Regions from separate parts of the Pseudomonas sp. NPDC090592 genome, predicted to be linked through region 1. Evidence: riboswitches for the same ligand, from Rfam matches in the RefSeq annotation. Region 1 holds a riboswitch; the other holds the start of a gene.
The links. A riboswitch is a leader RNA that binds a small molecule or an ion and turns the genes downstream of it on or off. The one in region 1 is predicted to bind cobalamin.
Positions count from the first base shown of each region.

Region 2: linked by a shared signal. The riboswitch ahead of cobW (cobalamin biosynthesis protein CobW) and the one ahead of ACIQUI_RS18165 (TonB-dependent receptor) in region 1 are both predicted to bind cobalamin.

Region 1 is NZ_JBIVXJ010000019.1:115,062-124,548, forward strand. Features, by position in the region: gene ACIQUI_RS18165 (TonB-dependent receptor) at 1-1,937, opposite strand, end outside; cobalamin riboswitch at 2,046-2,254, opposite strand; gene ACIQUI_RS18170 (GNAT family N-acetyltransferase) at 2,411-2,980, opposite strand; gene ACIQUI_RS18175 (carboxymuconolactone decarboxylase family protein) at 3,059-3,403, opposite strand; gene lpxO (lipid A hydroxylase LpxO) at 3,524-4,423, opposite strand; gene thpR (RNA 2',3'-cyclic phosphodiesterase) at 4,582-5,127, shown strand; partial or broken gene ACIQUI_RS18190 (sigma factor) at 5,176-5,593, opposite strand; gene ACIQUI_RS18195 (AraC family transcriptional regulator N-terminal domain-containing protein) at 5,672-6,577, opposite strand; gene calA (vanillin reductase) at 6,760-7,812, shown strand; gene ACIQUI_RS18205 (hypothetical protein) at 7,954-9,270, opposite strand; gene ACIQUI_RS18210 (sugar transporter) at 9,476-9,487, shown strand, end outside.
Region 2 is NZ_JBIVXJ010000005.1:133,570-143,056, forward strand. Features, by position in the region: gene ACIQUI_RS06120 (ATP-binding protein) at 1-137, opposite strand, end outside; gene cobN (cobaltochelatase subunit CobN) at 139-3,900, opposite strand; gene cobW (cobalamin biosynthesis protein CobW) at 3,904-4,971, opposite strand; cobalamin riboswitch at 5,071-5,285, opposite strand; gene ACIQUI_RS06135 (glyoxalase superfamily protein) at 5,387-5,764, shown strand; gene ACIQUI_RS06140 (hypothetical protein) at 5,761-6,120, shown strand; gene ACIQUI_RS06145 (branched-chain amino acid aminotransferase) at 6,599-7,618, shown strand; gene ACIQUI_RS06150 (multidrug/biocide efflux PACE transporter) at 7,813-8,241, opposite strand; gene ACIQUI_RS06155 (c-type cytochrome) at 8,413-9,487, opposite strand, start outside.

The DNA of each region.
Region 1 (9,487 bases):
TTGGCAGTGTCGGCAAAACGCTCATCCACATAACGGGCACCAATCCCGGCCTGCACCTGCTGCCCAAAGCCTTTGCTCAGCCACAGGTTGGCAGTGCGCCGTGGCACATTGGCCGGCCGGTTGCCCGCGCGGTCCTGCGCCACGCCGCCGACCATTTCGTCGAAGTTGTCATACCGGGCGCGCACCAGCGATGCGTTGGCCGACACCTGCCATTGGTGTGGCAACGCCAGTTCCAGGGTCGCCTCAAGGCCGTCGGAGGTCTGCTGCCCAGCCTGCTGTTTTTCGTGGGTGAGCGGGTCGTCCACCAACAGCTTCTTCTTGACGATGTGGTAGGCCGCCAACGTCCATTCCCCACGGCCTTCCCAGAAGCGTTGCTTCACGCCTGCCTCGGTCTGCTTCGCTTCGGTCAGGTCGTAGTGCATCTGGCTCGGGCTGAGGCTGATGAGGTTGTTCACCCCTTCCTCGCTGGTGGAGTACTGGCCGTACAGCGACAGGTCGTCGCTAAGCGCATACACCAGCCCGACGCGCCAGTTGCCGCCTTGCAGGCTGTGGTCGCTGCGGCTGCCATCGACCAGATTGTCGCGGTCGATGTGGTTCTGGTCGCGGCGCACGCCTGTGACCAACGACAGCTTGTCGCTCAGCTGCAGGTGGTTCTCGGCGAACAAGGCGAAGGTGTGGGTGGTAGACAAGGTTTGCGGGCGCAGTGGCGAGGCACTGTGGAACCAGCCGGGTTGCGGTTGCCACGGGTCGATGTAGTCGCCGCCCACGTCGTTGTAGGGTGCGTTGCTGTCCACGTTGAAACGCACCTTGTTGTACTCGGCGCCGACCACGGTCTTGCTGGCCAGGCCGAACAGCGTGTGGTCGAAAGTGAAGGTCTGGCGGTCGCCGAACTGTTCCTGGTTGTGCTTGATTTCCAGGTAGCTGCCGCGCAGCAACTGCTGGCGCTCGGCGTCCCAGTCATAGTTCTCGGCGTTGCGCCAGTGGCGGCGGCTCTTGATGTAGTACAGCTGGTTGCTGGCGCTGAGGTGGTCGTTCAGCGTCCAGTCGGTGTTCAGCCGGGTCCACTCATCGACGTAGTGCTGCACGTCGTTCTGCACGTTGTAGTTTTTCTTGCGCAGGCTGCTGCGGTAGTGGCCGTCGATCAGCGGGGTGCCGTAGTAGTTGGCCGGGTCCGCATCGCCACGGTCGTGGGCCAGTGTGAAACTGAGGTTGTCACTGGCATCGAAGCGCAGCGCGGCGCTCACGGCCAGGCTGCGCGAAGGGGTGCGGTCGACCCAGCCGTTACCCGCCTGCTGGTTCAGGGTCAGGCGGTAGCTAAGGCGCTCGCTGAGGCTACCGCCGCTGTCCAGGCCCAGCTGCTGGCGGTCCCACGAGCCGTAGCCCAGGCGCAGGTGGTTACGCACTTCACCCGTTAACGGTTTTTTCGGGATTACGTTGACCACCGCACCGGTGGCGCCTTCGCCATGCAGCACCGAAGCCGGACCGCGAATGACATCGATGCGCTCGACCATCCACGGGTCGACCGGGAAGGTCTGGGTGCCGGCGCCGGTGTACAGGCGTGCGCCGTCGAACAGCGTCATCACCGAGCTGTGCCCGGCAAAACCGCGCGCAGAGAGGCCTGTGCCGCCGTCGCCCGGGGAGCCGACAAAGGTGATGCCCGGCGAGCGGGTTACTGCATCCTGCACCGTGAGGTTGTTGCGTTGCTGGATCTGTTCGGCGCTGATGCTGCTGGTACTGGCTGGCGTTTCCAGGGCACTCAGGCCGAGACGCGAACCGGCCTGGGTTGGCGTGGCCAGGTCGATGCCCTGGTTGTCGAGGGTGTCAGTAATGGCCGTGGAGGGCAGGGCCAGGGGCTGCGGGGTCTGGTCTTCAGCCAAGGCTGGCAGGGCGACGGCCAGGCAGGCCGCCAGGGGGTGAAGCTTGAACATACGGGACATGTCGTTCCATTGCTGCAGGAATGAATGGATCCCGGTGGAAAACACGCAAAGGCGTACCGTACAGGCAAGCGCGTGCACGGATACCGGCCTGCGCCCGCCCACCGCGGGTTGCCAAGTGGAGCTTCAGGCCGGTCTCCGGGCTTGCGAGGGGCATGAAACCTTCACCTTCCCATGCACGTGCACAGTGGTATCTCGAAGGGTTCGCTCGCTTACCGTTGCGGGGGCAGCGCCGGACTTGTCGTGGGCAACACGACGCACCGGCTTCCCGTTTCACCTTGCGCACGGCGGCGCAGGGCACCTGAAACTGGCGCGCATCAGACCATTGAAACAGTGGGGCGTCAAATACGCAGTAGAGCAGGCCAGGCCCTTTCGCGGGCTTGCCCGCTCCCACAGGTACTGCACAGACTTCGAAATCTGTGCAGTACCTGTGGGAGCGGGCAAGCCCGCGAAGAGGCCGAACCTGCCTTGGAGGGTTAGCGCCCGCGCCGCCGCGACACCCGCGCTTCGATATTCTTGCGCCCGATCAGCAGCGGTGGTTTCTCCACCACCGGCTCATCCGCCAGCCATTTGTACATCACCAGGCAGTCCACCAGCCCCAGGCGCGCATGACGATAGGCCCTGGGCAAGCGGCCGACCGTCTCGAAGCCCAGCTTGTGCCACAGTGCCACCGCCACTTCATTGCTGGCCACCACCGAGTTGAACTGCAGGGCCAGAAAGCCCTCCTGGCGTGCCAGCTTTTGCGAGTGCTCGCACATCAGCCGCGCCACGCCTCGGCCACGTGCCTGTTGGCAGACCATGTAGCCGCAATTGCCCACATGCGCACCAGGCCCGGCGGCATTGGCCTTGAGGTAATACGAACCCAGCAACTCGCCATCCTCTTCGGCCACCAGCGTGTGCAAAGGCAGCTCCAGCCACAACTGGCGCGCTTGTTCGAAGGTCAGGGCGGGGTCGTACGCGTAGGTTTCGCGGGCCTGGACGACGCCCTGGAAGGTGGGCCAGAAGCGTTCGAAGTCTTCGGGCGCCATGTGACGGATATGGATCATGCGGGTTCCTGCAAGGGCTGGGCCGCCCAGTCTGTGGTGCACGGCGCCGTCGCGCAAGGGCGGCGACGCCGTTTGTGCTCAGCCGTTGGCCTTGCCCACAGCGTCCATGGCCCGTGCCGAGTAGACCAGCGCGGCACCGGCGTTCATCGCCACCGCCACACCGAGTGCCTCGGCAATTTCCTCGCGGCTGGCGCCGTGTTTCACCGCCTGCTGCGAATGCACGGCGATGCAGCCGTCGCAGCGGGTGGTCACGGCAACTGCCAGTGAGATCAGCTCACGGGTCTTGGCGTCCAGGTGGTTGGTCTTGGCCCCTGCACCGCTGGCAGTCATGTAGCCGGCAACGGTGTCGGGGGAGAGTTGCTTGAGATCGCCGATGCCGGCCATCAACTGCTTACGGTAGGCGTCCCAGTCCATCATGCTCATCGTCTTCACCTTGGGGGGGTTGCGAGTGGAGCTTTCAGGCTAGTCGAAGCGCGGGACGTGTGAGGCTTGTACTTTGGTGGGTGTACGCAGGCCAATGGTACAAGGGCCTGCATTGGTCGGTCAGATATAGATGAACACCAGCACCAACGCTGCAACCACCGCCCACTTTTCCAGGTAGTAGCGCATGCGGTTGCGCTTTTTCATCGCTTTGCCACGCTCGCGGATCTTGTAGATGCGGGTGAACAGGCGGTTGATACCGCCGGTCTTGTCGCCGGCATCGTTAGGCGCGGCAGCGGCGGCCATGACGTTGCGGCTGAACCAGCGGTTGAAGGCGGTTGCCCAGCGGTACTTGAGCGGGCGCTCGACGTCACAGAACAGGATGATGCGGTTGTGTTCGGTGGTGTTGGCGGCGTAGTGGATGTAGGTTTCGTCGAAGATCACACCCTCGCCATCGCGCCACGAATACTTCTCGCCGTCCACGTCGATGTAGCAACCGTCGTCGTTTGGCGTGTCCAGGCCCAGGTGATAACGATACGAGCCGGCATAGGGGTCGCGGTGACGTACCAGCTTGGCGCCCGGTGGCAGGGTGGCGAACATGGCGGCCTTGACCGTGCCGATGCCTTGCAGCAGTTCGGTGGTGCGTGGGCACAGGGCCATCGCCGACGGGTGGCTTTCGCCGTACCATTTCAGGTAGAAGCGCTTCCAGCCGGTCTTGAAGAACGAGTTGAAACCGACGTCGTCATAGTTGTCGGACTTCTTGATTTCGCCCACGTTCAGCAGTTGGCGGCCTTCCTCGCGGATTTCCTGCCAGTGGTCCTGCAGCGGCTTCAGTTCAGGGAAGGCCTCGACCGGCAGGTAAGGCTTGGCCGGGAGCCTGGAAAACAGGTACAGGAAGCTGTTGACCGGGGCCAGGAAGCTGGAGTGGTCACCCAGCTGGCGGGACAGCTTGTGACGAACCCGACCGCGTAGGTGAACATAGGCGATCGAGAGGGCGAAAATAAGTACGAGTGCAATTTTCATGGACGTTTACTTGTCGAAAAATGGCCATGCGCCATGGCATAAGCCCGCCAGCATAAACAATCGTGGGGGTACTTTGTACTTATTGTTACGAAACGGTGGGGCGACATTGGTGTAATGCCCTACAGTCATGCGCAAACGTTTCATGTCAGGGAAATTGTATGGTTCAGGATACTCGCCCCAGCGGTAGCCCGTTCAAACGGCTGTTCTTCGCCTTGCCGGTCAGCGATGCCCAGCGGCGTGCCCTGGCCCAGTGGCGACGGGGCCTGAACCTGCGCAGCGGCAAACCGGTGCCGGCGGCCAACTTCCATGTCACGCTGCTGTTCCTTGGCGATGTGGATGCTGCCCAGCTACCGGCGATCTGCGCGGCGGTCGACCAATTGGCACTGCCGGCCACGGCACCAAGGCTGTTGCTCGACCGTTTGCAGGTGTGGCAGCGGGCCAGCGCCCTGGTGCTGGAGGCACAACAGGTGCCGCCGGCCCTGTTGCAGCTGGTTTACGGGTTGCAGCAGGCATTGCTGCCGTTGGGGGTGGAGGCGGCCAACCGTGAGTATCGGCCGCATCTGACGCTGTCCAGGGATTACCGCGGGCAACCGCCCGAGGCCACTAGCGCGCCGGACTTCTACCTCACTGTGCGCCACTTCACGCTCTACGAGTCGCGCAAGGGCGCTTACTGGCCCTTGGCGCAGTGGCCACTGGCAGACTGACCGTCAGAATGCCGGGGTGTACTTGACCGTCAGCATGAAGTTGCGTGGGTCGCCATAGTTGTTGCTCCCATCGAGCTGGCTATACAGGAAGGCGGCTTTGACGATTGCTGGCAAGCCGTCCAGTGCCTGATCGATGGCCACCAGTGCCTCGATCAGCAGCAGTTGCTCCTCTGCCGAGGGCGCTACGGCCTCTGGCAGCCGCGCCAGGTGTTCCAGATAGGCTTGCTCCAGCTGGCGGCGGCGATAGCGGTCGAAGATCAGCCGGCGAGCGATGATGGTGAGGTAGGCGCGCGGCTGCTGAATGCTGTCTGGGTCGACACGCGCACCGAGCATCTGGCAGAACGTTTCGGCGGCAGTGTCCTCGGCGTCGGCGTGGTTGCGCAGGCGTTTGTGGATGTGCTGGAGCAACCAGCGATGGTGGTCGCTGAAGAAAAAAGCCCAGTTTACGGCTCGATATGCTGTCCAACGCCTGGCTTCCGGTTGTGAGTGTGAATCGTTCTCAATGGTAGCCGGGTCGTCTGATTCCCTGCAACGGGCCACCCAATTAAACCGGCAGGCTCTGATACGGCAGTTCATCCCCCGGGCTGCGCTCGAACTGGCGCTTGTACTCGCGGCTGAACTGCGATGTGCTCTGGTAGCCCACCCGGTGTGCCGCCTGTGCCACCCCCAGGCCTTCGCCGATCAGCATCTGCTGCGCCTTCAGTAGCCGCAAGCGCTTGAGGTACTGCATCGGCGCCATGTCGGTGCAGCGCTTGAAGTGCTCATGAAAGGTCGAAACGCTCATGTTGGCCCGTGCGGCCAGTGCTTCAACGCTCAGCGGCTCGGCGTAGTGCTCACGCAGGTGGGCGAGGGCAGCGCCGATACGGGCGAAGTGCCCCTGTTGCTCCACCAGTGCCAGCAATACACCGGCCTGCGGGCCGCGTAGCGCGGTATACAGCACCTCGCGTACACGCGCCGGGCCCAGCACCTTGGCGTCCAGCGGGTGCTGCAAGCACTGCAGCAGCCGTTCAACGCTGTCGCGCATGGGGGCATCCAGTGCTGCCGAGGTCATCGACTGCGGTGTTTGTGCCTGCACTGCAGCTTCTGGCGCCAGGTCCATGCTCTGCACCAGTTCAGCCAGCACGCCACGGTCGATGTCAACTGCCACGCCCAGCAATGGCGCGTCAGGAGTGGCGAAGGTTTCGCACATGAATGGCACCGACAAGGCCTGCACCAGGTAATGCCCGGCGCCGTATTCCAGGGTGCGCGGCCCCAGGCGCGCCAGTTTGCTGCCCTGGGCCAGGATCATCAGGCTGGGCTCGTAGATCTGCGGGCTGCTGGCTACATAGTGGTCCCAGCTCAGCACCTGCACCTGGGGCAGGTGCGTGGGGACGAAGCCTGGGCGCGTGGCGAGGCTGCGGATTAGCGCGCAAAGCGGCGCATTGGCGTCGACGTGGCGGGTCAGTTGCATGGTGAACCAGGTGGCAGAGAATCAGACAGCTTAATCATCGCAGATTGGCGGCCGGGTGCCAGGCGCTGGGTGGCATGTTCGGAGAATCAGGCATGGATGCCGGAGAATCAGCCGTGGGCGTAACGCGGTTGGGCGCGCAGAATGCGCCGCCTGAATCGTTTCACTTCACAGCGAGGCCCTGCATGTACACCGCGATCGGTTACGCCGCCCAAACCCCCACCAGCCCCTTGGCCCCCATGACCTTCGAGCGCCGCAGCCCGCGCCCGGACGATGTCGCCATCGAGATCCTCTACTGCGGCGTGTGCCACTCCGACATCCACCAGGCACGTAACGAATGGGGCATTGCCGTGTATCCGCTGATGCCTGGCCACGAGATCATCGGCCGGGTCACGGCGGTGGGCGACCAGGTCACCGGGCACAAGGTCGGTGACCTGGTCGGTGTCGGCTGCATGGTCGATTCGTGCCGCCACTGCGAGGCCTGCGCCAAGGACCTGGAGCAGTACTGCCTGGAAGGCCCGACCATGACCTACGCCACCCCGGACCGGGTCGACGGCAGCAACACCATGGGCGGTTACTCCAGCAGCATCGTGGTCAGCGAGCACTTCGTGCTGCGCATCCCGGCCGGCATGGACCTGCCCAGCGCCGCGCCTATCCTGTGCGCCGGCATTACCACCTATTCGCCGCTCAAGCACCATGGTGTGGGCCCGGGCCACAAGGTCGGCATCCTCGGCATGGGCGGCCTGGGCCACATGGGCATCAAGCTGGCCAAGGCCTTGGGTGCCGAAGTGACCTTGTTCACCCGTTCGCAGGCCAAGGCCGAGGAAGCCCGTCGCCAGGGGGCTGACCATGTGATCGTGTCCACCGATGCCGAACAGATGCGTGCTGCTGCCGGCCGATTCGATTTCCTGCTCGACACCATCCCGGTGCAGCACGACCTCAACCCGTACCTGGAAACGCTGAAGTTCGATGGCGTGCACATCCTGGTCGGCCTGATCGAACCGATCGACCCGCCAGTGCATGCGGCCAACCTGCTGATGAAGCGCCGGGTGCTGGCGGGGTCGTTGATCGGGGGCATTGCCGAGACCCAGGAAGTGCTGGACTTCTGTGCCGAGCACGGCATCCGTTGCGATATCGAACTGCTGGACATTCGCAATATCAACCAGGCGTATGAGCGGATGATTGCCGGTGATGTGAAGTACCGGTTCGTGATCGACATGGCCACGCTTCAGGGCTGATTGATCGGTTGCCTGTACCGGCCTCTTCGCGGGCTTGCCCGCTCCCACAGTTACTGCACCGCTTTCGAAGTTGCTGCGGCCCCTGTGGGAGCGGGCAAGCCCGCGAAGAGGCCGGTACAGACAGCAAAGTTGCTGGACCTTTTACCAGGCCATCGCCTTGTCCCAGCCCTTCCAGAACAACCACCGCCGCACTTCGCCATGCGCCCCGCTGCCAATCTGCCACTCAGGCCGCCCGCTCCCCAGTGCAATCACCGACACGACCCCTGCATGGCTCGCCGCTACCAGCGTTTGCCCATCGGCGCTGATGTCCATGGCACTGATGGTCGACCCCAGGTAATGCTGCCAATGCTCGGTGCCGTCCTCGCCAAACGCCCTCAGGTAGCCGTAGGCGTCACCCACGATGTACTCGCCATCGCGCGCCACACCGGCATACACCCGTGCGCCATCCTGCACCAGCGGAGTACGCGGGTCCTGGCTGTAGTAGTCGGTGTACAACCCGGGCAAGTCCGCCACGCTTACCGCCAGCGTGGCCCCGCCGTAGAAGTGGCAGGCATTGAGGATCAATTGGTCACCGGCACTGTTGAACAGCGCAAAGTGGGGGTACTCGCTGCCGGGACCGATTTCAGCCACAAGCCTGTACTGGTCGTCCAGTACCAGGTGCCGGCTGCCTTGCTCACCCACCACGATCAGGCAGCCGTCCGCCGACACTGCACCATGCTCCATGCTCAGCCCCAGGCTGATGTCTTCCGGCTCGGTACCTTCGGCCAGCTCATCCAGTACCCGCGTTTGATGCGGCAGAAGGCGAATTGCGCCCTCGGCGGTCAGTACGAAAATACCTTCGGCGCTCACCAGCAACACCCGCTGGCCGTCCGGGAAGGGGATCAGCGCGGTCGGCGGGGGCGGCAGGTCGAATGGCTCGAACGGGTACCCCGCTGGCAACCCTTCCAACCCGGTGGGCCAGGCCAGGCGCTGCACCTGCGGGCCGCCCCAGCCATCGGTCACACGCACGCCCTCGGCATTGGCCAGGGCAAAGTAGCGGCGGGCCGGGCAACGGCCAAAGTGCTCGATGCCGATAACCGGGGTTACACCATGGTGGTCGATACGCACGACCTGGCCCTTGTCGCCGGGCATGCCGATGCGGGCCAGCAGGCTGCCATCGTCCAGCAGCAGGACCTTGCTGATGCCCTGGCCGTGGTCATCGAGCAACGGTATCAAGGGGTGATGTGCAGGTGGCCAGGCCTCGCGGAAGGCCTGGCGTTGCTGTTCGTCGGCGCCAGGGCGATTGGCTGCCTGCAGGGCTGCCAGCCAGGCGTCGAGCAGGTGCCCGGTGGCGGGTACTTGCGGCTCTTCGAGGTTGTCCCAGCCTTGCGCACGGCCTTGCGCGACATAGTCGTTGACGGCCTGGGCATAGGCGGTTACCGCCTGCCGCCACTGTTGCTGGGGGTGCTGCTTGTCCATGAGCGAATCGGGCTCCTTGTTGCACACGCGTTTCAAGCAAAGCGCGCATGGTACTCCTTCTGCCTGCCTCGCGGTTGTGAGGCTCTGGCTTGACGCGTACCATGCCGGGCATTCCTATCAATAACAAAGCGCACATCGGCAGCCCTGCAAGCGGGTGGCTGGCGTGCGACCTGTTGCCTTGCCTGCGGAGAAGCAGTTTCCAGCCATGAACGGACCC
Region 2 (9,487 bases), on a different contig from region 1:
GTGCTCTTGGCCATGCCGCGTGGCCCTTCGATCAGCACGCCGCCGATCCTGGGGTCGATGGCGGTCAGGCACAGCGCCAGTTTCAGGTCGTCGGCACCGACCACTGCGGCCAGCGGGAATTGTACGGGTTCACTCATTTCAAGCCTGTTCCTCGCCGTCGAGCAGTTGCGCCTCAAGGGCTTCGCGGTAGTCGCCCGGCGCCTGCCACAGGCCACGCTGCTGGGCCTCCAGCAGGCGCTCGGTAAGGTCGCGCAGGGCCTCGGGGTTGTGCTCGCGCATGAAGTCGCGGGTGGCCGGGTCGAGCACGTAGGCATCGGCCAGCCCCTGGTAATGATGGTCGTCGATCAGGTGCGTGGTGGCGTCGAAGGCGAACAGGTTGTCGACCGTCGCCGCCATCTCGAAAGCACCCTTGTAGCCGTGGCGCTTGACTCCGTCGATCCACTTGGGGTTGAGGGCACGGGCGCGGATGACTCGGTTCAGCTCCTCCTTGAGGGTGCGGATGCGTGGCCGGTCGGCCTGGCTGTGGTCGCCGTGGTAACTGGCCACTGCTGCACCGGACAAGGTTTCCGACGCGGCCAGCATGCCGCCCTGGAACTGGTAGTAATCGTTGGAATCGAGCAGGTCGTGCTCGTGGTTGTCCTGGTTCTGCAGCACCGCCTGCACCGTGGCCAGGCGCTGGGCGAACTGGGCGCGGGCCGGGGTGCCTTCGTCACTGGCGCCGTAGGCGTAACCACCATGGTTGAGGTAGACCTCGGCCAGGTCGTCACGGTCGTGCCACAAGCGCCCGTCGATGGCGTTCTGTACCCCGGCACCATAAGCACCGGGCTTGGCACCGAACACCCGCCAGCCGGCCTGGCGCGCGGCCTGCTCGGCGTCCACACCCTGCGTTTGCAGTGCCACACGCTCGCTGCGTACGCGCGCGGCCAGGGGGTTGAGGTCGTCGGGTTCGTCCAGTGCCGCGACGGCCTGCACGGCTGCATCGAACAGGCGGATAAGGTTGCCGAAGGCGTCACGGAAAAAGCCGGAAACACGCAAGGTCACATCCACCCGCGGGCGGTCAAGCAGGCTCAGCGGCAGGATTTCAAAGTCGTCGACGCGCTGGCTGCCAGTGGCCCACACCGGCCGCACGCCCATTAGCGCCATGGCCTGAGCGATGTCGTCGCCGCCGGTGCGCATGGTCGCCGTGCCCCACACCGACAGGCCGAGCTGGCGCAGGTGGTCGCCGTGGTCCTGCAGGTGGCGCTCGAGGATCAGGCTGGCCGAGGCAAAGCCCAGGCGCCAGGCCGTGGTGGTGGGCAGGTTGCGCACGTCCACGGTATAGAAGTTGCGCCCGGTGGGCAGCACGTCGAGGCGCCCACGGCTGGGCGCACCGCTGGGGCCGGCCGGTACGAAGCGGCCGGCCAGCGCTGCCAGCAAGCCGTTCATTTCGGCGATGCCGCAGGCGTCCAGGCTGGGAGCGACGGCGTCGCGCAAGGCCTGGATCACGTCGTGCACCGGCTGCCATTCGCTCAGCGCGGGTAACTGTGCGTTGCCTTCCAGCGCCTGCCCGATCACGTGCAGCGCCAGCAGTTCAAGGCGCTCGCGGGTATCCCCACAGGTGCGCCAGGGCTCGCTGCTCATGGCCTGCAACTGCTCTGGGCGTATGCCCTGCCACGGTTGCCCCAGCTCACAATCGAGCGGGTCGAAACCTGGCACCAGCGCCTTGGCCAACGCCCGCAGCAGGCTGGCATTGCCGCCGCGACCGTCGCCACGCTCCACCCGCAGCAGCGCCAGCAAGGTATCCAGGCGCAAGCGGCCTTCAGGCGACTGGCCGAACACGTGCAGGCCGTCGCGAATCTGTGATTCCTTAAGATCGCACAGGTAGGTGTCCAGGCGCGGCAGCCACACGGCAGCATCGTCCAGTTGGCCTTCCAGTTGCAGCTCACGGTCGATGTGGTTGGCCTTGACCAGTTCCAGGATGTCGCGCTGCAACTCCCGGGCTCGGCGCGGGTCGAGCATCTGTGCCTCGTAGAACTCGTCGGCCAGCTGTTCCAGGTGACGCAGCGGGCCATAGGTTTCGGCGCGGGTCAGGGGCGGCATCAGGTGGTCGATGATCACTGCCTGGGTGCGACGCTTGGCCTGAGCGCCCTCGCCCGGGTCGTTGACGATGAACGGGTAGATGTTCGGCAGCGGGCCCAGCAAAGCGTCTGGCCAGCACTGCGCCGACAGGCCGACACCCTTGCCGGGCAGCCATTCGAGGTTGCCGTGCTTGCCCACGTGGATCACCGCATCGGCGGCAAAGGCATGGCGCAGCCAGAAGTGAAACGCCAGGTAGCCGTGCGGCGGCACCAGGTCCGGGTCGTGGTAGACCGCGCTGGGGTCTACCTGATAACCGCGGGCCGGCTGTATGCCGACGAAGGTCAGGCCATAGCGCAGGCCGGCGACCATCAGCCTGCCGCCGCGGTACATCGGGTCCTGCTCGGGTGGCCCCCAGCGTTCCAGCACGGCCTGGCGGTTGGCCTGTGGCAGGCGCTCGAACGCGGCCTGGTAGTCCGCCAGGCTCAGGCTCTGGGCGCAGGGGCGCTGGTCGAGGTGGTCGAGGTCGTTGGTGACGCCGCCAAGCAACTGGTGGATCAGCTGCGTGCCACTGCCCGGCAGACCCGCCAGCGGATAGCCCTCGGCCTGAAGTGCCTTGAGGATGTTCAGCGCGGCAGCGGGCGTGTCCAGGCCGACGCCATTGCCAATGCGGCCATCGCGGGTCGGGTAGTTGGCCAACACCAGGGCCACACGCTTCTGGGCATTGGGCAGGCGCGCCAGCTCGACCCAGCGGCGGGCCAGTTCGGCAACGAAGTCCATGCGTTCGGGGTGGGCGCGGTAGCACACCACATCAGACTGGCTGCGCTCGCTGCGCCAGGCCATGTCCTTGAAACTGACAGGCCGGGTAATGATGCGCCCGTCCAGTTCAGGCAAGGCAATGTGCATCGCCAGGTCACGTGCCCCCAGCCCCTGCTCGCTGGCTTCCCAGCCGGGCTGGTTGTCTTGCGCGCAAATGGCCTGTAGCACCGGGATGTCGCGACGGAACGGGCGCAGGTTGGGCCGCTCGGGGCTGGACAAGGCAAAACCGGTGGTATTGACCAGCACCTCGGCACCGACCTCGTCCAGCCAGGCTTCGACCTGCTCCAGGCAAGCGCTTTCCTTGAGGCTGGCCACGGCAATCGGCAGCGGGTTCAGCCCGGCAGCCTGGAGGCGCTGGCAAAACACATCAATGAACGCAGTGTTGGCCGCCTGCAGGTGCGAGCGGTAGAACAGCAACGGCGCCACCGGGTGTTCGGGATGCCAGTGCGGGTACCAGTCTTCCAGCACGGCACTACCCTTGGCCGGGTGATACACGGCGGTGCGCGGTAAGGGTTGCGGCTCGTCCCAGGCATAATCGCGGCCCAGCCACTGGCTGGCCAGGCAGTTGAACAGGTTGATGGCGTTGGCCTTGCCGCCCTGGCGCAAGTAATGCCAGAGGCGCTCGGCCTGCTCGCCGGTGACGCTGCCCAGGCTGGTCAGTTCCGGGTCCGGGCGGTCATCGCCCGGCACCAGGATCAGTTGCACGCCACGGGCGGCCAGCTCGACCAGCTGCTCGACGCCATAGCGCCAGTAGCCAACGCCACCGTGCAGCGACACCAGGATGACCTTGGCATGGCGCAGCACCTGGTCGACATACAAATCGACCGAGGCGTGGTTCTGCACCTGCATCGGGTTGGCCAGGCGCAGACTGGGGTAGCCTTCGGGCAATTGCTCGGCGGTGTCGGCGAGCAATGCCAGGTGTGAATCGCCGCTGCAGAGAATCACCAGCTCGGCGGGTGTCTGGCCGAGGTCGGCAATGCTGTCATCCGGCACGAAGCCGCCGGGCTGGGTCCGCAGCAGGTGCATGGGTCAGGCGCCCAGGGCCTGGCGCAGGCGCGCTTCCAGCTGGGCAGCGTCCAGGTCCTGGCCAATCAGTACCAGGCGGGTAATGCGCGGCTCGTCGGCGCGCCAGGCGCGGTCGAAGTGCTTGTCAAAACGGGTACCCACGCCTTGTACCAGCAGGCGCATCGGCTTGCCCGGGATGGCGGCGAAACCTTTGGCACGCAGCACGCCGAACTCCACCACCAGCTGCGTCAGGGCGTCGAGCAGCAGGCTTTCGTCGGCCTCTGGCAGGTCGATGGAGATGGAATCGAAGGCGTCGTGGTCATGGTCGTCATGGTCGTCGCCATCGTGGTGCGAGTCGTGATGGGTACGGCGGCCATCGATATGCGCCTCGGACTCGGCGCCCACGCCCAGCAGCACTTCCAGTGGCAGCTTGCCGCTGCTGGCCTCGATCACTTTCACGGCCGGTGGCAGCTCTTCAGCCACTTCGGCACGTACCTTGGCCAGGCCTTCGGCGTCGATCAGGTCGGCCTTGTTCAGCACCACCAGGTCGGCGCTGGCCAGTTGGTCGGCGAACAGTTCGTGCAGCGGCGATTCGTGGTCCAGGTTAGGGTCCAGCTTGCGCTGGGCATCGACCTGGTCCGGGTAGGCGGCAAAGGTGCCAGCGGCCACGGCCGGGCTGTCGACCACGGTGATCACTGCATCGACGGTGCAGGCATTGCGGATTTCCGGCCACTGGAAGGCTTGCACCAGTGGTTTGGGCAGCGCCAGGCCGCTGGTTTCGATCAGGATATGGTCCAGGTCGCCACGGCGTGCCACCAACTCACGCATGACCGGGAAGAACTCTTCCTGCACGGTGCAGCACAGGCAGCCATTGGCCAGCTCGTAGACGCGGCCACTGGCCTCTTCTTCAGTGCAACCGATGCTGCACTGCTTGAGGATTTCGCCATCGATACCCAGTTCGCCGAATTCGTTGACGATGACCGCAATGCGGCGGCCCTGGGCGTTGTCGAGCATGTGGCGCAGCAAGGTGGTCTTGCCCGAGCCGAGGAAGCCGGTGACGATAGTGACGGGAAGCTTGGCCAGTGTTTTCATGTCGCATTGCCCTTGGCAGTATGGCGCGGGCATGCAGGACGACAGCCGCGGGCCAGGCCGGCCGGGCGTGTTCGCCACCGGATCACCCCGCCCGGTTGAAAGTCGAAAACGTTGCGAGGCAGGTCTCCTGGCTTGCACCGTTCCATTTGCCCTTTATAAAGCAGGCTGTGGCGGGATGACGCCTTCCCGCGCGCGTGCGCAGTGGCTGTGTCGATCCGTTGTCGGTGCTTACAGTTGCGGGGGCAGCCGCGGCATGTACCGCGTTCCCGTCTTAGCTTCGGCCTGGCCGAAGAACCTCGAAGTGGCAAGGCTACGCAGTGGCTGGCGGGTGGTCAACCGTTGCGGCTGGCTGGCTGACCACAAGGCGCGCAACTGCGCTACAGTGACACCCTCACCCACGGCCACGGACGCCCCCATGCACCTCGCCCCCGCCATACCCGTACTGCGCATTTTCTCGGTCGACAAGGCCCGCGAGTTCTACCTCGACTTCCTCGGTTTCAGCGTCGACTGGGAGCACCGTTTCAGCCCCGACCTGCCGTTGTACCTGCAGATTCACCGGGACGGCCTGATCCTGCACCTGTCCGAGCACCATGGTGATGCTTGCCCCGGTTCCACGGTATTCGCCCGCATCGACGACCTGCGCGCACTGGAGCGCGAACTGCAGGCCAAACGGTATGGCTATGCCCGGCCAGAGGCAGAGCGACTGGACTGGGGATTGCAGATGCAGGTGCACGACCCGTTCGGCAACCGCTTGCGCTTTTGCCAGCAGATCGATGACGAGGCCAACCCTTGAAGGCCATGGGCAAACGCGAAATGGCCAGGCTGGAGCGAGAGCTGGTCGCATGCCTGACCGAAGCCTGCGAAACCGCCAAGGCAGAGATCGTCGGTTTCAGTTGGCTGACCCATCGGCTTGATCCTGAGGATTTTCCGGCCAGCCTGCGCATTACCTGGGTATTCGAGCAAGAAGCCGACAAGGCGGCTGCGGTCGCGGGTGACGCCAAGGTGCGCATGCTGGCACTGACGGAGGTGGCGTTGGAGCAGGCTGGGATACAGCTAGACCATCCAGCGTGGCATGTGCGGTTTGACAGTGAACAAGCCTGCCAGCAGAGCCACGGTGGGGACTGGGGCAAGCGCTTGAAGGGGCGCTGAGCGTAGGGCGAAACATTTGCTGCGCCCATGAGATCGAGCGCCGCCCGCGCGGCGCTTCGCGGGGCAAGCCCGCTCCCACATTTGTTGCAACGTGCCCATGCCTGTGGGATCGGCGTTGTCCGCCTTGGCGCATGTCTTGAGACAGGTGGGGCGGCGGCAGCGCCCACCGGGAAATCGAGTCGAGCCAACGAAGCTGACAACCATGGCCTGACAGGTTTGGCACGTTGCAACAAATGTGGGAGCGGGCTTGCCCCGCGAAGCGCCGCGCGGGCGGCGCTCGATCTCATAGGCGCTGCAAATCTTTCGCCAAACACCTCCCAGCCCCCCTGCACTACCCGCGCCAGCCCCCAAGCAATGCATTGCAGGCTATCAATTCGTGACTGGCCGTTCCCGATCTGCCACGGATGTATTATGGTGGCGTGGTGCGCATATAACAGCAGCCCGAGCGATCGGGCACTTGCAAGACAATGAGGGTGTCATGAGCAACGAAAGCATTAACTGGGACAAGCTGGGTTTCGACTACATCAAGACCGACAAACGCTACCTGTCCGTATGGCGCAATGGCGAGTGGGACAAGGGCACCCTGACCGAAGACAACGTCCTGCACATCAGTGAAGGCTCCACTGCCCTGCACTATGGCCAGCAGTGCTTCGAAGGCCTGAAGGCCTACCGCTGCAAGGACGGCTCGATCAACCTGTTCCGCCCGGACCAGAACGCTGCCCGCATGGCACGCAGCTGCGCCCGCCTGCTGATGCCGCAGGTGCCGACCGATGTGTTCATCGAAGCGTGCAAGCAAGTGGTCAAGGCCAACGAAAAGTTCGTGCCACCGCACGGCAAAGGCGCCCTCTACCTGCGCCCGTTCGTGATCGGCACCGGTGACAACATTGGCGTGCGCACCGCCCCCGAGTTCATCTTCTCGGTATTCGCCATCCCGGTTGGCTCGTACTTCAAGGGCGGCATGAAGCCGCACAACTTCCAGATCTCCAGCTTCGACCGTGCCGCCCCACAAGGCACCGGCGCGGCCAAGGTCGGTGGCAACTACGCCGCCAGCCTGCAGCCGGGCGCTGAAGCGAAGAAAGCCAACTTCGCCGACGCCATCTACCTCGACCCGCTGACCCACACCAAGATCGAGGAAGTGGGTTCGGCCAACTTCTTCGGCATTACCGCCAACAACGAGTTCGTCACGCCGAAATCGGCATCGGTACTGCCAGGCATTACCCGCCTGTCGCTGATGGAACTGGCGCAATCGCGCCTGGGCCTGACCGTGATCGAAGGTGACGTGGAAATCAACAAGCTGGACCGCTTCATCGAAGCAGGCGCTTGCGGTACCGCGGCGGTGATCACCCCGATCGGTGGTATCGAGTACAACGGCAAGCTGCACGTGTTCCACGACCTGGAAAAGGTCGGCCCGGTTACCCAAAAGCTCTATAACGAGCTGACCGGTATCCAGAGCGGCGATGTCGAAGCACCGGCAGGCTGGATCGTCAAGGTCGCCTGAGGGGCCTTGGCGGTATGAAAGCGGGGCATGCCAGCAATGGCATGCCCCGTTTTTTTGACATTCACGACCCTGTGGGAGCGGGTTCACCCGCGAAGCAGCCGCCGCGGTAGGGTGGCACCGGCTGCACCGGTGTTCGCGGGCAAGCCCGCTCCCACAGAGACCGCGCGTGCATTCGTACTCGCGAGAGCGCCAACTTATGCCAGGCGGCGCTGCATCAGCAAGTGCCGGGCTTTGTCGAACGCCCAGTTGTACAGCACGGTGTAGGGCAGGATGACCACGAAGAAGCCCAGTTCGACCATGAACGCCTGCAGCAGCGAGATATCCAGCATCCACGCCGCCACCGGCAGGCACCACACCACCAGCCCGGCCTCGAAGCCCAAACCGTGCACAAAACGCGCACTGGCTTTCCAGTGGATGCGTTCGGTTTGCACCCAGCGATCGACCAGCGCGTTGTAGACCATGTTCCACAGCATGGCGATTACCGACAGGGTCACTGCCAGTGCGCCTGCCGTCGCCAGCGACTTGCCCATCACCCAGGACAACAGCGGTGCGCACAGCAGCACGGCGAACAGTTCGTAGCCCACGGCGTGTACCAGGCGTTCGGTGAAGGAGACCGTTTTCATTGCAAATTCCATCCATTGCGTAAGTCGTGCCCCTATTTTCTTTGACGAAACCGATACTCACCACATAGCTACCATCGGTTTTATCAATAGAATGCGCTACTTACATCCCTCAGGCTTCTAGCACCATCCTTGGCAAAGAAAGCCGAGGTTACTTGCAACTGTGCCTCGGCACTAAGGGTGAGCGTGCAGCTCTGCACGCACGCTGCGCACTTGCTCCGCCGTCACAGTCGAGGCCTGGTTCGACCAGCCCTGGCGCAGGAAGGTTGCCAGTTCGGCCACTTCGGCATCGTTCATGCGCTCGGCAAAGCCGGGCATCGGCAGCACCGAAGGCGCACGCTCGGTCGACGGCGTCGCCGCGCCGGCGAGGATCACGTGCAACAACGCATCGGCATTGGCCGCATTGACCACCGAAGCGCCGTCCAGACGCGGGAATACGCGCTCTGCACCCTGACCGGAAACAAAGTGGCAGGCCCCGCAGTTGTCGATGTACAGCCGCTCCCCCAGCGTCAGGCCCTTGGCCGCGGTCAGCTTGGCGGTGGTCGCCGCGCTGCGGTCGGCCTGCTGTTGGTACGCAGGGCCATTGGCAGGTGTCAGCGATTTCAGGTATGCGGCCATGGCCTGCAGGTCTGCATCGCTCATGTGCGAGGTGCTGTTGGCGATCACGTCGGTCATCTCGCCAGCCACCGAGGCCTTGGCGTTACGGCCGCTGCCCAGGTATTCGACCAGCTCTTCCTCGCTCCAGTGCGGCATGCCGCGCAGGGCCGGGACGTTCCAGCCGTTCAGCTCGGCACCGGTAAGGTAGCCGCTGGCCGAATCGTCCAGGCCCTTCTCCTGCATGGTCAGAGCGCGAGGGGTGTGGCACGAGCCGCAGTGGCCCAAGCCTTGGACGAGGTAAGCACCACGGCTGATCTGAGCATCACCGCCAACGACCGCAGCAGTTGCCTCGGGCCCCGGCGAGAAGATCGCGCGCCAGTAGGCCAGCGGCATGCGAAGCGACAGCGGCCACGGAATGTCGTTGGCCTTGTTCGGCTGCTCGACCGATGCCACGCCCCGCATGAAGTAGGCATACAGCGCCTGGGTGTCTTCATCGCTGACCTTTGCATAGGACGGGAACGGCATCGCCGGGTACAGCGCGCTGCCGTCATGGCCAATACCACGACGTACCGCGCGCTCGAACTCGCCATAGGTCCAGTTGCCGATGCCGGTGTTCTTGTCCGGCGTGATGTTGGTGGAGTAGATGGTGCCG